One region of the Aeribacillus sp. JST-2 genome, then DNA from elsewhere that is predicted to be linked to it. Evidence: riboswitches for the same ligand, from Rfam matches in the RefSeq annotation. Region 1 holds a riboswitch; the other holds the start of a gene.
What was found. A riboswitch is a leader RNA that binds a small molecule or an ion and turns the genes downstream of it on or off. The one in region 1 is predicted to bind thiamine pyrophosphate.
Positions count from the first base shown of each region.

Region 2: it holds a riboswitch for thiamine pyrophosphate, as region 1 does, so the genes downstream of both, AC0KTX_RS10920 (acetylornithine deacetylase) here and tenI (thiazole tautomerase TenI) in region 1, are expected to answer to the same signal.

Region 1 covers NZ_JBVVUU010000005.1:78,750-86,998, forward strand. Annotated here, with positions in the region: gene AC0KTX_RS04450 (DUF1360 domain-containing protein) at 1-220, opposite strand, end outside; gene AC0KTX_RS04455 (CotO family spore coat protein) at 309-698, opposite strand; gene fabI (enoyl-ACP reductase FabI) at 1,108-1,887, shown strand; gene thiD (bifunctional hydroxymethylpyrimidine kinase/phosphomethylpyrimidine kinase) at 2,063-2,875, opposite strand; gene AC0KTX_RS04470 (ThiF family adenylyltransferase) at 2,890-3,903, opposite strand; gene AC0KTX_RS04475 (thiazole synthase) at 3,900-4,667, opposite strand; gene thiS (sulfur carrier protein ThiS) at 4,674-4,877, opposite strand; gene thiO (glycine oxidase ThiO) at 4,884-5,999, opposite strand; gene tenI (thiazole tautomerase TenI) at 5,986-6,615, opposite strand; TPP riboswitch at 6,672-6,781, opposite strand; gene AC0KTX_RS04495 (monovalent cation:proton antiporter family protein) at 6,840-8,249, opposite strand, start outside.
Region 2 covers NZ_JBVVUU010000019.1:35,462-43,710, reverse strand. Annotated here, with positions in the region: gene AC0KTX_RS10945 (energy-coupling factor transporter transmembrane component T family protein) at 1-609, opposite strand, end outside; gene AC0KTX_RS10940 (ABC transporter ATP-binding protein) at 621-2,078, opposite strand; gene AC0KTX_RS10935 (ECF transporter S component) at 2,090-2,665, opposite strand; gene tenA (thiaminase II) at 2,681-3,361, opposite strand; gene tenA (thiaminase II) at 3,379-4,056, opposite strand; gene AC0KTX_RS10920 (acetylornithine deacetylase) at 4,089-5,354, opposite strand; TPP riboswitch at 5,479-5,579, opposite strand; gene AC0KTX_RS10915 (hypothetical protein) at 5,646-6,305, opposite strand; gene AC0KTX_RS10910 (YhgE/Pip family protein) at 6,902-8,249, opposite strand, start outside.

The DNA.
Region 1 (8,249 bases):
CCGTACACCAATAACAGCTGATCAGCTCTCCAATCCAGTATCGGAGGCCTGTTCCTTTCGGTTTCCAATATGTTATCGTTTCCCCTGCCTCACCTGCTTCTTCGACTGTTTCCAAAAAAGGCGTTCTGATAAATGAAGCAATTTTATCAAAAACAATTAATCTTGTCAGCCGAAAAGACGCGAATGTTATGAGAACAAAAGAAAACCAATTCCAATCCATCCGGCAATTCTCCTTTCTTAAACCAACATATGTTTTTCATTTCTGAAACGTTCAAACAAAAAACCCGGTATAAACCGAGTGAATGTTGTTAGCCTAGCACTTTAATTTCAGTGATTTCTTCAAGCTTCAATCGAATAGGTTCGCTGCTGTCAAAGGAGCGAATGTCGACCGTTTCTTGTTCTTTAGACAAAATAATTCCTTCATATGTTTTCTCTTTCGTCTCAATTCGGCACACATTTTTGTAAACATGACCAGGCAGATTGGAAAAAAAATCAATTTTTTCATGAAGGGACATCTGCGGCAATTCTTTGCGCTTTTGGTAAATTTCCTCTTGTGTCATCTGTCGGCTGCTTTTCTCCTCCGGTTCCGTTTGCGAAATCTTTTTAAAAACAGATGTTTGCATAACCGCTTCCGGCTTTTCCAATTTCGGCTGAACAATATACAATAAAGGCTCCATTTTCTCCTTTTTGATCAGCATTTGTCGCCACCCCACCCCTATTTTTCATGATTTCCTTCCATATTTTATGATAGGAGTGAAGGAATTCATGACCGTTTTTCCATAAAAAATCCTGTCCCCTCTGTTTGGCAATGAAAAAGTCCGAAATAGAGCCCTTTTTGCTTTCGGAAGCTTGCAGCCTTCTAAATTGAATAAGCGCTTATAAAAACTTACGCAGCCATGAAAAACAGAACAGCTTTTTTTTATTGTTTAGGGAACTTGGGATTGGATGACGATTGGCTTATGATGAAACAAACAATCTTTATTCATCGAAAAATCAAGTCCCGAACATTAAATGGGAAGCGATTTTGCCGGGGGGATAGTAACAGATGCTAAAACCAGCTATAATATAGTTAGATATAAAAATATACATAAGGGTATGGAGGATAAAATGGAAGATTTACTAAAATTAAAAGGCAAAAATATTGTGGTGATGGGTGTTGCGAATGAACGGAGCATTGCCTGGGGTGTGGCGCAATCTCTTTATAAGTCTGGCGCAAACTTGATTTATACATACAGATTGGAACGTTCTCTCGGAAAATTAACCAAACTGTTGGAACAAAACAATTACCCCCAGGAGCTTATTGTACAATGCGATGTCAACAGCGATGAAAGCATTCGCAAAGCATTTGCTGAAATTGGCGAAAAAGTGGGCGTTATTCACGGTATTGTTCATTCGATTGCATTCGCCCATGCAGAAGATTTAAAAGGCGACTTCATCAATACTTCGAGAGAGGGGTTCGCTTTTGCGAATGATACGAGCGCCTATTCGCTCGTTGCAGTTGCAAGGGAAGCAAAACCTTATATGACTGAAGGCGGATCGATTGTGACCATGAGCTATTTGGGAGCGGAACGCGCCGTAGAATCGTATAATGTGATGGGAGTGGCGAAAGCCGCACTTGAAGCGAGCGTCAGATATTTGGCGCTTAATTTAGGCAAATACGGGATTCGCGTAAACGCCCTTTCGGCAGGACCTATTCGAACATTAGCAGCAAAAGGAATTCCGGGATTTAATGAGATTTTAAAATTGATTGAAGAAAAGTCTCCATTAAAGAGAAACGTTACGCAAGAAGAAGTGGGCGACATGACTCTTGCTATGCTCAGCCACCTTTCCCGGGGAGTAACAGGAGAAGTGATATATGTTGATTCAGGTTACAATATTATTGGATAGGCTTTGTAAAAATAAAGGCTTAAAACACTCTTTTTCCTCTTGATATCATTCTTTAAAAGAACGAAACCAAAAATGTTCACAAAGAGAAAGCGTTTCTTTTTCCCATTCGCCGCCAGTTGTAAAAAAACTGTACTCATGCAAGGAAAAAGCCGGAACGTTCAGTCGTTCTGGCTTTTTATTTGCAAGTAGCTTTTTTTCTTTTATATGCCCAATGGTTGGTTGGCCCGTGCCCGCCGCCGATGCCCGGGGCATTTTCCACCGCCAAATGGATGAAATCTTTTGCCGTTTTCACCGAATCAATCACGCTTTTTCCTTTTGCCAGTTCCGCTGTCAGGGCAGCCGAAAAAGTGCATCCTGTTCCATGCGTATGGCGGGTGTTGACATAAGCACCTTTCCATTCATAAAATTCATGTCCATCATACAATAAATCGACGATTTCGTTTCCTGTCGGCTGATGTCCGCCTTTAATAATTACATTTGCCGCACCCATTTGATGAATCCTTTTGGCCGCTTCTTTCCGGTCAGCAAAAGATTGAATTTTCGTTCCCGTGATCACCTCTGCCTCCGGTATATTCGGGGTCACGATATAGGAAAGCGGGATTAAATCATGAATCAGCGCATTGACTGCCGACTGCTCTAAAAGCGGATGCCCGCCTTTTGCGATCATCACCGGATCCACAACAACCTTTTTCCATCCATGTTTTTGAATGGATTGAGCCACTGTTTGAATGACGTCTTCATTAAAAAGCATGCCTGTCTTTACTGCATCAGGAGGCAAATCCTCTCCTATCGCATCTAGCTGTTTCACAATCCCTTCAAGCGGAACCGGGTACACCCCATGAACACCCAACGTGTTTTGTGCGGTAATGGCAGTGATGGCGCTCATGCCAAATACGTCAAGTTCTTGAAAAGTTTTTAAATCTGCCTGAATGCCGGCGCCGCCGCCAGAGTCGGAACCAGCGATTGTCAACGCTTTTGCTATTGTCATCATCATACCTCCGTTTAAGCCCCGATATAACGTTGATAAATCGATTTTGCTTTATCAACCTCTTTCGTGCCGTGAATGAGCGCCCGACCGTCCTGAAAGAGAACGACCCGATGTTGATCAATGTCAAAAGAAATTAAATAATCGTTGCCTTTTAAATTTTTTACAATCGGCTTCAGGCGCTTGACAATCTCAGCAAATGAAATCAATTGGTTTTGCTGCGGGCGAATTTGCACCGTATTTCGTCCGCATAAAACCGCGGTTTTCAGTCCTTGTTCAATTGACAAATAAGGATATGTCGGATGTTTGCCGCAAGAAGGGCAGTCTGCTTTTTTTAATTTTTCTATTTTGACGATAGAATGCTCCCTCGACCAAACATCAAATGAAACAAGCTGTTTGGACATCTCCCCGCTGACCAAATATTTTAACGCATCCGCCACTTGATAAGAAGCAGTCATTTGCACAGCTGGGCTGATGATGCCGACGGTGTCGCATGTCATTCCGTCGGAAGGAATGGCCTGAAGCAAGCATCGCAAACACGGCGTTTCCCCTGGAACAATCGAAGCGGTCATTCCGTAGCTTCTCACGCAAGCTCCGTATATCCATGGGATACGGTGCTTCATCGCCAAATCGTTAATGAGAAAACGAGTTTCGAAATTATCCGTTCCATCAATGATCAGATCAACTTCTCTTAGTCTTTCCTCAAACTGAACGGAAAAATCACCGACAATTGCTTCAATGGAAATATCCGAATTAACGGTTTCTAAATGCTTTTTGGCGGCTACTGCTTTTGGCAGTTTCTGTTTTGCATCTTCTTCTGTAAAAAGCTGCTGCCGACCTAAATTGCTCCAATCAACATAATCCCTGTCAATAATCGTCATTTTGCCTACTCCTGCACGAGCCAGCATTTCGCTGGCGGCGCAGCCTAGCGCACCTGCTCCGACCAAGAAGACATGGCTGTTTAATAAATTTTTTTGACCTTCATCACCAATAGGGGAAAACAATCTTTGACGAGAGTACCGCTCCATTATGTTGTCAGCATTCCTTCCGTTGGGCTGCTGGCAGAAGCATACCGTTTTTTCGGAATCCGGCCAGCTTCATATCCTAGTCTTCCAGCTTCAATCGCCAGTTTCATCGCCCTGGCCATTTTCACCGGGTCTTTAGCGCCTGCAACCGCCGTATTTAATAACACTCCATCGGCTCCCATTTCCATTGCCAATGCACAATCAGCCGGTGAGCCGACACCGGCATCGACAATGACCGGAATGTTCGCTTGCTCAATAATAAATGATAAATTAAGCGGGTTGATGATGCCTTGGCCTGATCCGATCGGGGATGCTCCGGGCATAATCGCATGAACACCCAATTCTTCCAGCTTCTTGGCAAGAACAACGTCATCCGATGTGTACGGAAGAACAATGAATCCTTCTTTAAGCAAGATTTCAGATGCTTTTAATGTCTCGACTGGATCTGGCAGCAGCGTTTTGTCACAACCGATCACTTCTACTTTAATCATATCACATAATCCCGAAGCTTTAGCGAGTTTGGCGATTCTTACCGCTTCCTCTGCCGTTTTCGCCCCGGCTGTATTGGGAAGCAGTGTATATTTCGATAAATCGAGCTGCTCTAAAAAATTTGGCTGCGAAGAGTCAAAAATATTCATTCTTCTAACGGCAAACGTCAAAATTTCCGCTTCAGATACCTCGACCGCTTTTTTTTGGATTTCTAATGACGGATATTTCCCCGTTCCCAGCAGCAATCTTGATTGAAATGTTTTATTTCCTATTTTCAACATATTATATCATCCTCCCCCAACAAAATGGACTATTTCCACTTGATCCCCATCATGGATGCTTTGGGTGCTGTATTGTTCTTTCGAAACAATTTCCCCATTTAATTCCACAACTAAGATGCGGTCTTGCAATTGAAAAGAGGCCAGCAAATCTTGAACATTTTGAATATCGTTTTGCACTTCCATCTGCTGGCCGTTTATGCGGAGCTTCACAGACCATCACCTCCCCTTTGCGCCTGAACAAAGTCTATTTAATGAAAAAGCGTTGAGAAAACGTTGATACTTCTTCGTGTTCAAAATTATATCTTTCATGATTAAACTAGTGATCGGTGCGAGCAAAATGCCGTTCCGATAATGACCGGTGGCAAAATAGATTCCGTTATATTCGGGGTGCTCACCAAAATACGGCCAGCTGTCTTCTGTTTGCGGCCGCAGCGATGACCACGCATCAACGATCGGCTCATCCCCTATGGACGGAATAAGCTTTTGCACTTTCGTCATCAATCCAGAAATTCCTTTCACAGTTGGATTTGCATCCCAATCATTTTCATATGATGTCGCTCCGATAATGACCTTTCCGTCCTTTTTCGGAACAATGTAGCAGTGATCGTAAAACAAGGTTTTCTTGATGATAATCTTTTTCGGTTTGACGGCAAAACATTCCCCTTTCACCGGCTTCATTGGATTGTTTAATCCCAATTGTTCAAAAAAAATACCGCTCCATACCCCGCTTGCCACGATAACTTTATTGGATAAAAATGATCCAGAAGGAGTGGAAATCTTGTATCCGCCGGCTTCTTTTTTTATTTCAATGACAGGACATTGTTCAAAAACTTTCGCACCAAATTTTTGAGCGCCTTTCAGAAAGGCATGGCAAACAGACGATCCTTTCACTTGACCGTCGCCCTTCAGCCAAAGAGCGCCTTTGATTGATTTTGATAAACTTGGTTCATTCTCGAAAGCATATTCTCGGGGATGAAATTCAAACTCCACATTTGTCTCAGCCAGTTTTTGTAATTCAACCGCTTCTTCCTCCGTGAAAGCCAAGCGGTACATGCCTTCATTGATAAGTTCAATGTCAATGCCGGTTTGCTCCATTAATTCTGCTGAAAGAGTTTCATATAAATTTCGGCTTTCTAAACACAATTCATAAAAAATATCTCTTTCTTCATTTTCTGAATGTGCGCCAAGCATTCCGGCTGCAGCAGACGTTGCTTTTCCGCCGATGGTTCCCCCTTCAAAAACGGCGACTTTTAACCCTTCCTTCGCCAGTTGGTAAGCTATTCCTTGCCCGATGATTCCTCCGCCGACAATACCGACATCAAAAGCCTTCACTTGCTTTCTCTCCTCTCCTCAGCAGCTTGGCGGCATTTTCAGGATCGCTGCTAGAAAAAATGTATGACATGACAGCCGCTCCAGCCGCTCTTTGTTCTAACACTTGCTTAATATTCCCCGGCTCAATTCCTCCGATTGCAATGACCGGTATTTTGACGCATTCGGTAATTTTCCTTAGCACATCAACTCCCTTCGGAGCCTTTCCCTTTTTGCAGTTCGTTTGGAAGATGTGCCCGAACATGATATAATCGGCTCCATCTTTCTCAGCTGTTACCGCCTCTTCCAATGAATGAACACTCACTCCTGTTCTGATGTCCGGAAAAGCACCTTTGACTTTTTGAACGGGGATCCCGCGCCCCGGAAGATGCACATTGCGGATGCCCGTCACTAGGGCTACATCGAGCCTGTCATTGATCACAAGCTTTTGATTGGGAAATCCGCTTTTTATCAGGAGCTCGATCAGGCGGATGATCTCACCCGCTTTTTTTTCTTTTTCACGAATATGTACATAATCAACAGAAGCGGAAATAGATAAAATTATATCGGCAAGTTGTTCAACCGATTTTGAACCATCAGTCACTGCATGGAGCTCCAATGCATTCATTCCTTTCCACATAAAAAACCACTTTCCTTATTGGAAAGTGGCGGCGGGATTGTTTTGACACTTGTTCATTTTTCCCTCTTCCACTTCCCTACGCTGGCATCACCCAGATCAGGTTCAAAGGGTCTTAAAGTCTGCACTTTAATCTCAGCCTTTCAACAAGGCTCCCCTAGTGGATCATTGGTAATGATTTTATTTTCATAGTTTCATGTTATCATAAGATGTTTTCTTTTAAAAGATTATTCACCAAATTGTAATTCCTGCTTCAACTCGTTCACATATTCGCGCGATCCGGTTACAATCAGCCGATCCCCGGTTTTCAGCTCCGTATCGCCATGAGGGACGATGGAATCTTTGCCGCGGAAAATACGGACGAAAATACAATCGCCTATGAACGGGAAATGACGGATTTTTGTTCCATCATACTTATAGTTGTTCATGTTGATTTGATAAAGGATGGAATCATTGTCCGTCAATATTTTCATTATACTTGGCGTTTCGATTAAGGCTCTAAGGAGCGTTTTTGTCGACAGCATGACAGAGAATACATCAATGTCTTTTTCCTTCAACGCTTCATCCAATTCAGGAGAAGAAACACTGGCGATGACCCGTTTGACGCCGTATTCTTTGGCAAATGCTGCTATTTCTGCATTTCTTTTTTCTTTGCCAGTCGCTACGACAAGAATATCTGCATCAAATACCTTGCGGGCCTCTAAAGTTTCTAAGCGGTAGTCTTCCAATTCTTCAATTTTAAAAAGCGATTGAGCTATCACCTTATCAATTTTATCTTGCTGTGTATGATAGACCGTTGTTTCATATAAATGTTTATCTAATTCCCTTGTGACAGGCAGTGTCATTTGATTGGCGCCGATAAACGCCACTTTCAGCTTTGGCTGCTCAGCAAGCTTCTTAGGGAAAAGTTTTTGAAAACCGATCGGATAAACGATGCTTGTCAAAACCGCTACTAAAATTAATGCATCGGCCATTCCATCATTGATGATGCCGATTTTCACCCCGATTTCGGCAGCGGCAATCACGAGCGATAAAGTGGACGTTAACAAAAAGGCCGAAGCGACCGTTGTTTTCGTGTCATACCAATTTCTCAAAATAAACACCGGCAGGATTTTTGAAATAAATAATGCTAAAAAAAGCAAAGGGATTAAAATCAATAATTGCGGGTCTTTGATCAGTTCCCATAGGTTTAAATCGACACCGATCATAACAAAAAAGATCGGAATCAAAAAACCGTAGCCAAAGGAATCAAGTTTTTGCACCATATCTGGATTTGGCGAGAGAAGGGAAACAAGCACTCCGGCGAGAAAAGCTCCTAAAATATTCTCGGCTCCGAGTGTTTCGGAAAGACCGACAAGAACAAGGATGAGCGTAAAAACGGCTCTTGTTCCTATTTGAATGGTTCCTTTCGACATGGTTTCAATAAAGGAGCGGCTTTTGAATCGTTTGCCGATAAAAAATAAAACGACCCCTGCCGCAAACAAAAGAAGCAATAGCCAAGTCCTGTTTTCACCGCCGCTGTTTAAGGAAACAAACACCGCCAGCAAAATCATCGTGGCTAAGTCAGCAATAACGGCAACAAGCAAAATAATCTGGCCGATGTTTGATTTCATAATTTGCGCATCTTTTAATGTTGG
Region 2 (8,249 bases), on a different contig from region 1:
GTGCGCTCTGCGAATGCTTTGCGATAGCAGCGGAATCGAGTATGCTTTCAATTTATGAAAAAAATTCGCTAAGCCTTTTCTTTGTTCGACACCTCTTACAATCATCGCTTGCCGTATTGTTTGAAACTCTTCGATCATAATAGGGATTAAACGAATGCCTGCCATAAAGCTGTAAGCATATTTAGGCTTCAACTTTAATTGCTGCATTAACGAATAAAATAAAAAAACCGGTCTTGTCGTTAACGAAAACATTAACCCAAGCAGAGCGAAGATAAGGGCACGAAATCCTAAATGAAGACCGCGATAAAAGCTTTCTTCTGTAATGTGAATAATCCCCCATTCCCACCATGTTGTCTCACCTTTTCCAAAAAAAATCATGGAGGTAGCAGTCGACACAAAAATAAGCACGAATGGAATCAGCAATAAAAGTATACGCTTCATCGGATGACCGGTAAAAAAAGCAAATAAAAGAAAGGCGGCAACTGTGTAGTTGATTAAAAAATTAATGTTGTGAATAAACAGAACACTAATAAATAAAACGATCAGAAACAATAGCTTTAAGCTCGGGTTGATTTTATGCAGCCATGTTTCTTTTATGTCAAAATCCATTGCAGATCCCCCTATATTTGAACATACATCTGCTCATCCTCACAAGAATGAATTTCGTCCTCTACAAGCTTCCCGCCTTCGATCCGCCAAACTCTTGTCGCCATATGTTTTGCTATTTGTTCATCATGTGTCACCATCAAAATGGTAGACCCTTGTTTGCGATAATGTTCTAAAAGCTCCAAGAGCTGAAACGTATTGGATGAGTCTTGCCCAAAAGTCGGTTCATCTAAAAGCATGATCGGCTGTTTTTTAATGATTGAAGCGGCAACACTCAATCTTCTTTTTTGTCCCATTGAAAGCTGATAAGGGTGTTGATGGCGGTGCTTCTGTAAATGAAATAATTCGAGCATTTCTTCTACTTTTGTTCGAATTTCTTCTTCTTTCATCCGTTCAATCCTCAACGAATAAGCAATTTCATCGTAAACTGAATTGGTGACAAATTGAAATTCCGGATTTTGAAAAACGAACGACAGCATGTTGGAAAGCTTTTTTATTTTCTTTGCTTCTTTTTCTAACAGCAAATAAGTGCCGGTCGTTTGTATAAACTGCATCAATGAATGTAACAAAGTGCTCTTTCCGGCGCCGTTTTTCCCCACTATCGCAATCCATTCACCTGCATGAACCTTTCCATATGGTACATCGATTTTGACTTCCTTCTTTCGATATCCTTTAAATTGCTCAAGCTCAATCACGACCTGTTCTTTTAAAGGGGTCTTTTTGTAATACCCCTGCTTATCACGAAGATAATCCTCCCATACACCGGGATACCAAATGCCGTCTTCGCGAATTTCTTTCCGATACCGAGAAAAAATTTGTTCTTTCGGACCGTCTGCGACGATTTGTCCTTTTTGATTAAATAAAAGTATGCGGTCGACAAAGTCAAGAACATGATCAATTTTATGTTCAACGATGATAACTGTTTTATCTTGAGCTGCTTGTTTCATCGTGTCCCATACCGCTTTTGTCCCTTCCGGATCCAGCATTGCAGTCGGCTCGTCCAAAAATAACACGTCTGGATGCAATGCTAAAACAGTGGCGATCGCCAGCCGTTGCTTCATGCCGCCTGATAATGATTGAATACTGATATGAAGATCATCAAAATGAAGGCCGACCATTTCCAGGTAAACTCGCATTTTTTCATGCATTTGTTCTCTTTGCACTTGCAAATTTTCCAAAACAAAAGCCATTTCTTCATCTACATACGGCATGCAAAATTGCGTGTCAGGATCTTGAAACACATATCCCCAAGATGACGGAGTCAAGATTTTTTCTGCTTTCATCGGCACTTCAATAGATTTTGGAATTAAACCGCTTAGCACCTGCAAAAACGTCGATTTCCCACAGCCGGAAGGACCAAGAAGCAAGACTTTTTCTCCCTTATAGAAAGAAGAGGATACATCCTTAAAAAGCAAGGATTCCTCTCCAGGATATTTTAATCGTAAATTTTTCACTTCGCATACTAGATCCATGTTTGCCACCTCTAGTTCAGTGCGTCATAATCTTCATGCGACGCAGGTCTTACTAAATTAGTCACTCCTGTTGCTTCCAAAGATTTCACTAGATAATAGGCAAACGCGCCGGCAATAATGATTGAGCCAATCAATCGAGCTCCAATGAATAATAGCAAGTTCCAAAATACTAAGTCATCTATATAGCCTTTATAAAGATCCATAATTAGCGAACCAGCTGCTGAAGCGGCTGCAGCCAGCATGACAACACCGATATTAAACTTTTTATATCGAAAAATCGCAAAAATGATCTCTGCAAATAGTCCTTGGACGATTCCGTAAAGAAGAACCTCTATGCCGAATTCAGATCCGGTTATAAATTCTGCAGATGCCGCTGCTGTTTCCGCTATCAGCGCTACTCCAGGCTTGCGAATAATTAGAAAGGCGACCGTCGCAGCAATAAACCACATACCGTATATGAGCTGGTCGACATGCAGCCCGATCGGCTTGACCGCATAGTAAAGCGGTCCCCATAGTTTATAAACAATTCCAAAAACGATCGAAATAACAATTGTTACTAGAATGTCTGTCAGTTTTAATCCTTTCATTATGATCAAACTCCTTTATTGACTGATTTTTGGTTCCACTTCCCATTTTTCTAAACGGTAAGCCATTTCCCAAAACGCTAATTCATATTGACTGCTGATGATAAAATGCTCTTCCATTCTTTTTAGATCGGCTTCTATCGTTTGTTGTGCGATTTCATCCAGCCTGTCAATTTGTTCTTCGACAAGCTGCTTAAACCAATCGCCCCCATAAGCCGCAATCCATTGTTGATAAATCGGTTCTTTTGGCTTCGCATCTTTTAATTTTTCGCCAATTTCGTAATATAGCCAATAGCACGGAAGTATTGCAGCAATAATATCGCCTAAGTGACCGTTGATCGCCGCGCGATATAAATGGGAAGTATAGGCGTACGCCGTTGGGGCCGGCTTAAAATTCGCCTTCTCCTCCTCTGTGATTCCCAGCTGTTTGGCAAATGTTTCATGAAGAGATAATTCCGCTTCAAATGTTCCTTGTGCATGCTGAGCCATTCGCGATGTCGTATATAAATCGTTTGCTTTTGCCGCTCCATACGATTGCACTTTTGCAAAATGGCTTAAATAATACGAATCTTGTAAAACGTAATAACGAAAACATTCAAGCGGCAAACTCCCATCAGCAATACCTTTTACAAATGGATGATCGAAGCTGGCCTGCCATATCGGATCTGCTTTTGTTCGAATTTTTTCAGTAAATTTCATGTTCATTCTCTCCTATATTAAGAATTGATTTCGATTGGCCACATTTCTTTTCGTTCAGACATTTCCCAAAACATATATTCGTATTTGCTCGTTGTGACAAAAATATCTTCCAGCCATTTCAATTCTTCTTCCCGTTTTCCTTCTGCAAGCTCATTCATTAAATCTTTCAGCCATTTTGCCAATTCACCGAATTCTGTTGATGCGTACATTTTTACCCACTCGCCGTAAAACTCATGTTCACTGGCACCAGGAATCTCATGTAAGCGTGTGCCGATTTCATAATAGCTCCATGTACATGGAAGGACTGCGGCAACCAGTTCTGCCAATGATCCTCGCTGCGACACATTTAACATATAGCTCGTATATGCAACGGTTGTAGCAGCAGGCTGAACTTGTTCTAATTTTTCCTTCTCTATTCCTATTCTTTCAGCGTATTGACGATGCAAATCCATTTCCACTTTTAACGTCGAATGTAGAAGATCAGCAAAAACTGTCATTGTTTGAAGATTGTGAGCCTTTAAGCTTCCAAGGGCAAACAGGCGGCAGTATTCGATTAAATAAAGATAATCCTGCTCCATAAAAAAGCGAAATTTGTCGATATCCAGCGTCCCATTGCCGATTCCTTGAACAAACGGATGATGGTAACTCGCTTCCCAAATCGGTTTTGCAGTTTTATACAATCGGTCTGTAAACATTTGAATTACCCCTTTCGCAGCTTTTGTAATTGTCATCGTTTTTTCTGATACCAATCAAATAAAAACGCGATCAGCGATTTTGTAAATGTTTTTAATTGGGGGATGGACAGCTTTTCATTCACCGAGTGTGCATCTTCAAGCGTGCCCGGTCCATATAAAACGACGGGAATTCCCGCTTCACTCAGCCAGCCGCCGTCTGTCACAGTAGGGGACATCGTCAGCTTTGCTTCCTCATTAAATGCCAGTTTATGTGCTTTTTGTAATGTTTTCACTCCGAGTGAATGTTCGTCATATGAAAAAGCTGGGAAAATTTCTCCTCGATCTTCAATCATCGATGTGCCGCCCCATTTAAATTTCGGAGGATATTTCCGAAGCCATGGATCAGCCATTGCAACATGATGGATATGTTCTTCAATTTCCCGGATCACCTCTACATAATGCTCTTCCGGGTAATAATGAACGGTAATCCAAAGGGAACATTTATCGGCCACAAAAGCGGCGTGCCTTCCACCTTCAATCACTGCAGGATTAATTGTGGCAGAACCAGGCGGAAAGCCTTTGCTCGTTTTCATCACTGCCCAATGCTGTTCAAGCTCTCGCAGTCCTTCAATAATTTTCATCATTTTTTCAATCGCGCTTGCCCCAAAAAGCTTCCCGCCGGCATGAATCATTTGTCTTCTCGTGCCATCGTGAAATGTCTCGGGGCTTTCAATCGTAATCCAGCCCGTGATCACCCCGCCTTGCCCTTGTATTTCACAGTTGCTTGAATCGACAACGATGGCAAAATCAGCTCGATATCCCCGGTCGCAGCACGATTTTGTTCCTGCTTCGCCTACTTCTTCTCCGACAACGGACTGAAAAATGATATCCCCTCCCGGCTCAATACCGTTTTCTTGCAGCAGCTTTAATGCAAACAGACTGGCAGCCATTCCCCCTTTCATATCCGCTACACCGCGTCCGTATATGTAATCCCCTTTAACCGTTGCCTCAAAAGGAGGCGTTAACCATTCTTCTCCCTCTTCGATTGAAGCGACATCAATATGCCCGTTAATAATTAAACTGTGGTAATTTTCTGGATCTTTTCCTTTTTTCGTTCCTACTACGACTGGATCTTGTTCATATAAATCCCATTGATCAATGGAAAAGCCGATGTCTTCCAAATATGAGGCGACATACTTTTGAGCCTCTTTTGCATTTCTTGCCGGAGGGCTCGGCGTTTCAAACGATACGAGTGTTTTTAGAAGATTCAGAAGTTCTTCTTCCCTTTCATCAATTTGCTGAAATAACGTTTGTAACACGTTGTCTCCCCTTTCTTAACATTTTGTTTTGAAAAATGGTTTGCCAACCAGCCTTGTAATGCAAAAAGCCCGTTCCCAATATAAGGGAACGGGCAAGTATATACAAAACCCATAGACAGGTTTCGATATTACTGCACCACTTCCCTACGCTAGTATGATCTAGATCAGGTTCAAAGGGTCAAGGCACACGCCTTTCTCAGCCTTTCGGCTCCCCTAGTGGTTGATAATTCTATGAAATTTTGATTTTATTACATTAAATCATATCGTTTGCAAAATGACAAGCTGGTTGCGTCATCTTTTAGCCGTCTTGAGCAGTTCTCGATAGCCGATCCTCGTAAACTGGAGATGTTCATCAATATAATTCTCTCTTTGCAAATGGCGGATCGCCTCATCAGACAGTTGTATGTGCACCTGTTGAAACTTCTGGTTGAGTTCGTCAAACGAACTGTTTAAAATAAATTCTGCCCCGAGGATCTGAACAATTCGTTCCATCTCCGGATCTCTTTTCAACAACAAGTGAGCAACTCTGTCTTTCATAAGCACAAGCTCTTGTTTCAACTTGGAAGCTTCATTCTCCTTTTCGCGAATTCGAAGTCGGTACATTTGTTTTTCTTCTTCACCGATATTCGCTCTCGTCAAAAGCTCCTCCAATAATTGTGTTTTATCTAGCTCCAATTTATTTAACTGCTGTTCTTTTTTCATCATTTCCGTCTCGTTGATCCAATCGCTTTGAACAAACTCCTTTTTCCCCTCTTTATTGACCGGTCCAATCCGATCCATTTTTCGATACAAAAGAAATACGAGAACGACTAAACATCCGTTCATTAGCAAGGTTAAAAAACGGACTAGGACATCATTAAAGGCGATGAAATAAAAAAGAACCAATACAACAACCACTGCAATGAGCACTTTCAATAAGGTTATCACAAGATTTGTCGGCTGCTTTGTCAACCTTCCCAATCTCCTTCTCTTTCAAAATAAAGCAAATTTAATTATAGCGAATATGGATCAAAAATTCGAGAAGAAAAACATGTTTTTATATTAGCAAAAATTGAAAATCTGTAAGCCATTTTTGCGAAAATCAAAAATGAAAAGTCTTCGCTGAAAGAAACAGCGCTTCATTTTTCCGGGAAACATTTCTTAGGGCATCGAAAACAGTGATTTTTTGGCCTCTTCCCCGGAACGATCAAAAAAAAGTCCATTTTAGATGTTTATTGTTCGCAAATAAAAAAAGAGAATGTTGATATAACAGCATTCTTGGGTTTTAAATGTAATCTCTGTTAGCTGCTTCACGATTAAAGACGACACTATAAAAAATTCAGTATTAGTCATTGGATTTATAATTGTTCTTTTAACTGCAATATCTGCTGCAATTTACAGAAAAAATCAAAAAGGATAAAGGAAACTACTCTAATCCTTTTTTAATTGTGGCTGTCCAAAAAGATACTGACTTTTTGGAGCTCCTATATTTTCAGAAAAAATCGAAAAAATACAAAAGCCAGTGGAGAAAAACGAGTTGTTTTTCTCTCTGGCTTCGTTTTAGGAACTTATCGGACAGCCCCGGAAGCTGTGGAATCGTTATGTTGTGCAAATTGTTTATGGAACAAAGCTATAAAAAGAACAACTAAAAGGAGCAAAAACAAAGTGAAAAAGATTGCTAAGATTAGCGCTTCGTTTCGTAAATAAGGCATATCACCCGTTGAAATCACGGCCTTAAATCCGGAAACCGAATGCGTCATCGGCAGCCATTTTCCGATCTGTTGAAAGAAATCGGGAACAAGTTCAATCGGATACGTCCCACCGCTGGAAACTAGTTGCAAAATCAGCAAAATGACCGCAATAAATCTTCCCGGATCGGCCATGGAGGTTGTTAAAAATTGAATGATGGCCATGAATGTAATGCTTGTCAAAACAGAAAATAGATAAAATGCAGGCAAGCTTTCAACTTTAAGTCCTAAACCAAATAGCAAAATAGAATCGGCAATCACGGCTTGCAATGCAGCTATGAAAAATAAAGTTGCGAATTTGCTGACAAACCAAGAGAATGCGGATTTTGGCTGATCAGCCGGCTTTCGCAGAGGATAAATGATCGTCAGCATCAGCGCTCCAACCCACAACCCTAAAGATAAAAAGTAAGGGGCAAAACCCGTGCCATAATTCGGCACATAATCTATCTTATGCTCATCCGTCTTTACCGGACTTGCCATCATTTCATAAGTTTGGTCATTCCCATTTACACCTTTTGTTTTGTCGGCCGCTTCTGCCAATTTTTCCGACATCTCTCCTGTACCTGAAGCTAAATCTTTCGTCCCTTCATCAAGACTTTCTGCACCTTCAGCTATTTTTGCTGCGCCTTTCTGGAGACTTGAGGAACCTCCGTCCAATTGCATTAAACCGCTGGCAAGCTCTTTGCTGCCGCTGGCAAGTTTAGCTGCTCCGCTATTTGCTTCACCTAGTTTTTCAGAAAAAGTTTTCAAACCCTGTGACAGCTGAACTTGGCCATCATATATTTCAGCTGCACCATTTAAAAGCTGTTGTTGGCCGCTAGCGAAAGTCGCTAAACCATTGGTTAATTCCAACTGGCCGCTTTGCAATGTTTTTAATGCGTTTGGAAGTTCTTTTCCTCTTTCTGAAAGTGCAGCAGCGCCATTCGATAATGTTTCCATATTTTGCGACAGCTGTTTGCTTCCTTCCGCTAACTGGTGAACGGAGTTTTGTAATTTTTTCCATTCCCCTCCATCAACGCCGAGCTGCCGCTGAACGTCCGGCGGAAGATTTTGCAGTTGAACAAGGAAGGATTGAAGCTGTCCGACCTCTTGATCCAGTTTTTCCAATCCGGCCGACAATTGTTTGCTTCCTTCCGACGCCTTGTTCATCCCTTGTGCCATTTGTGAT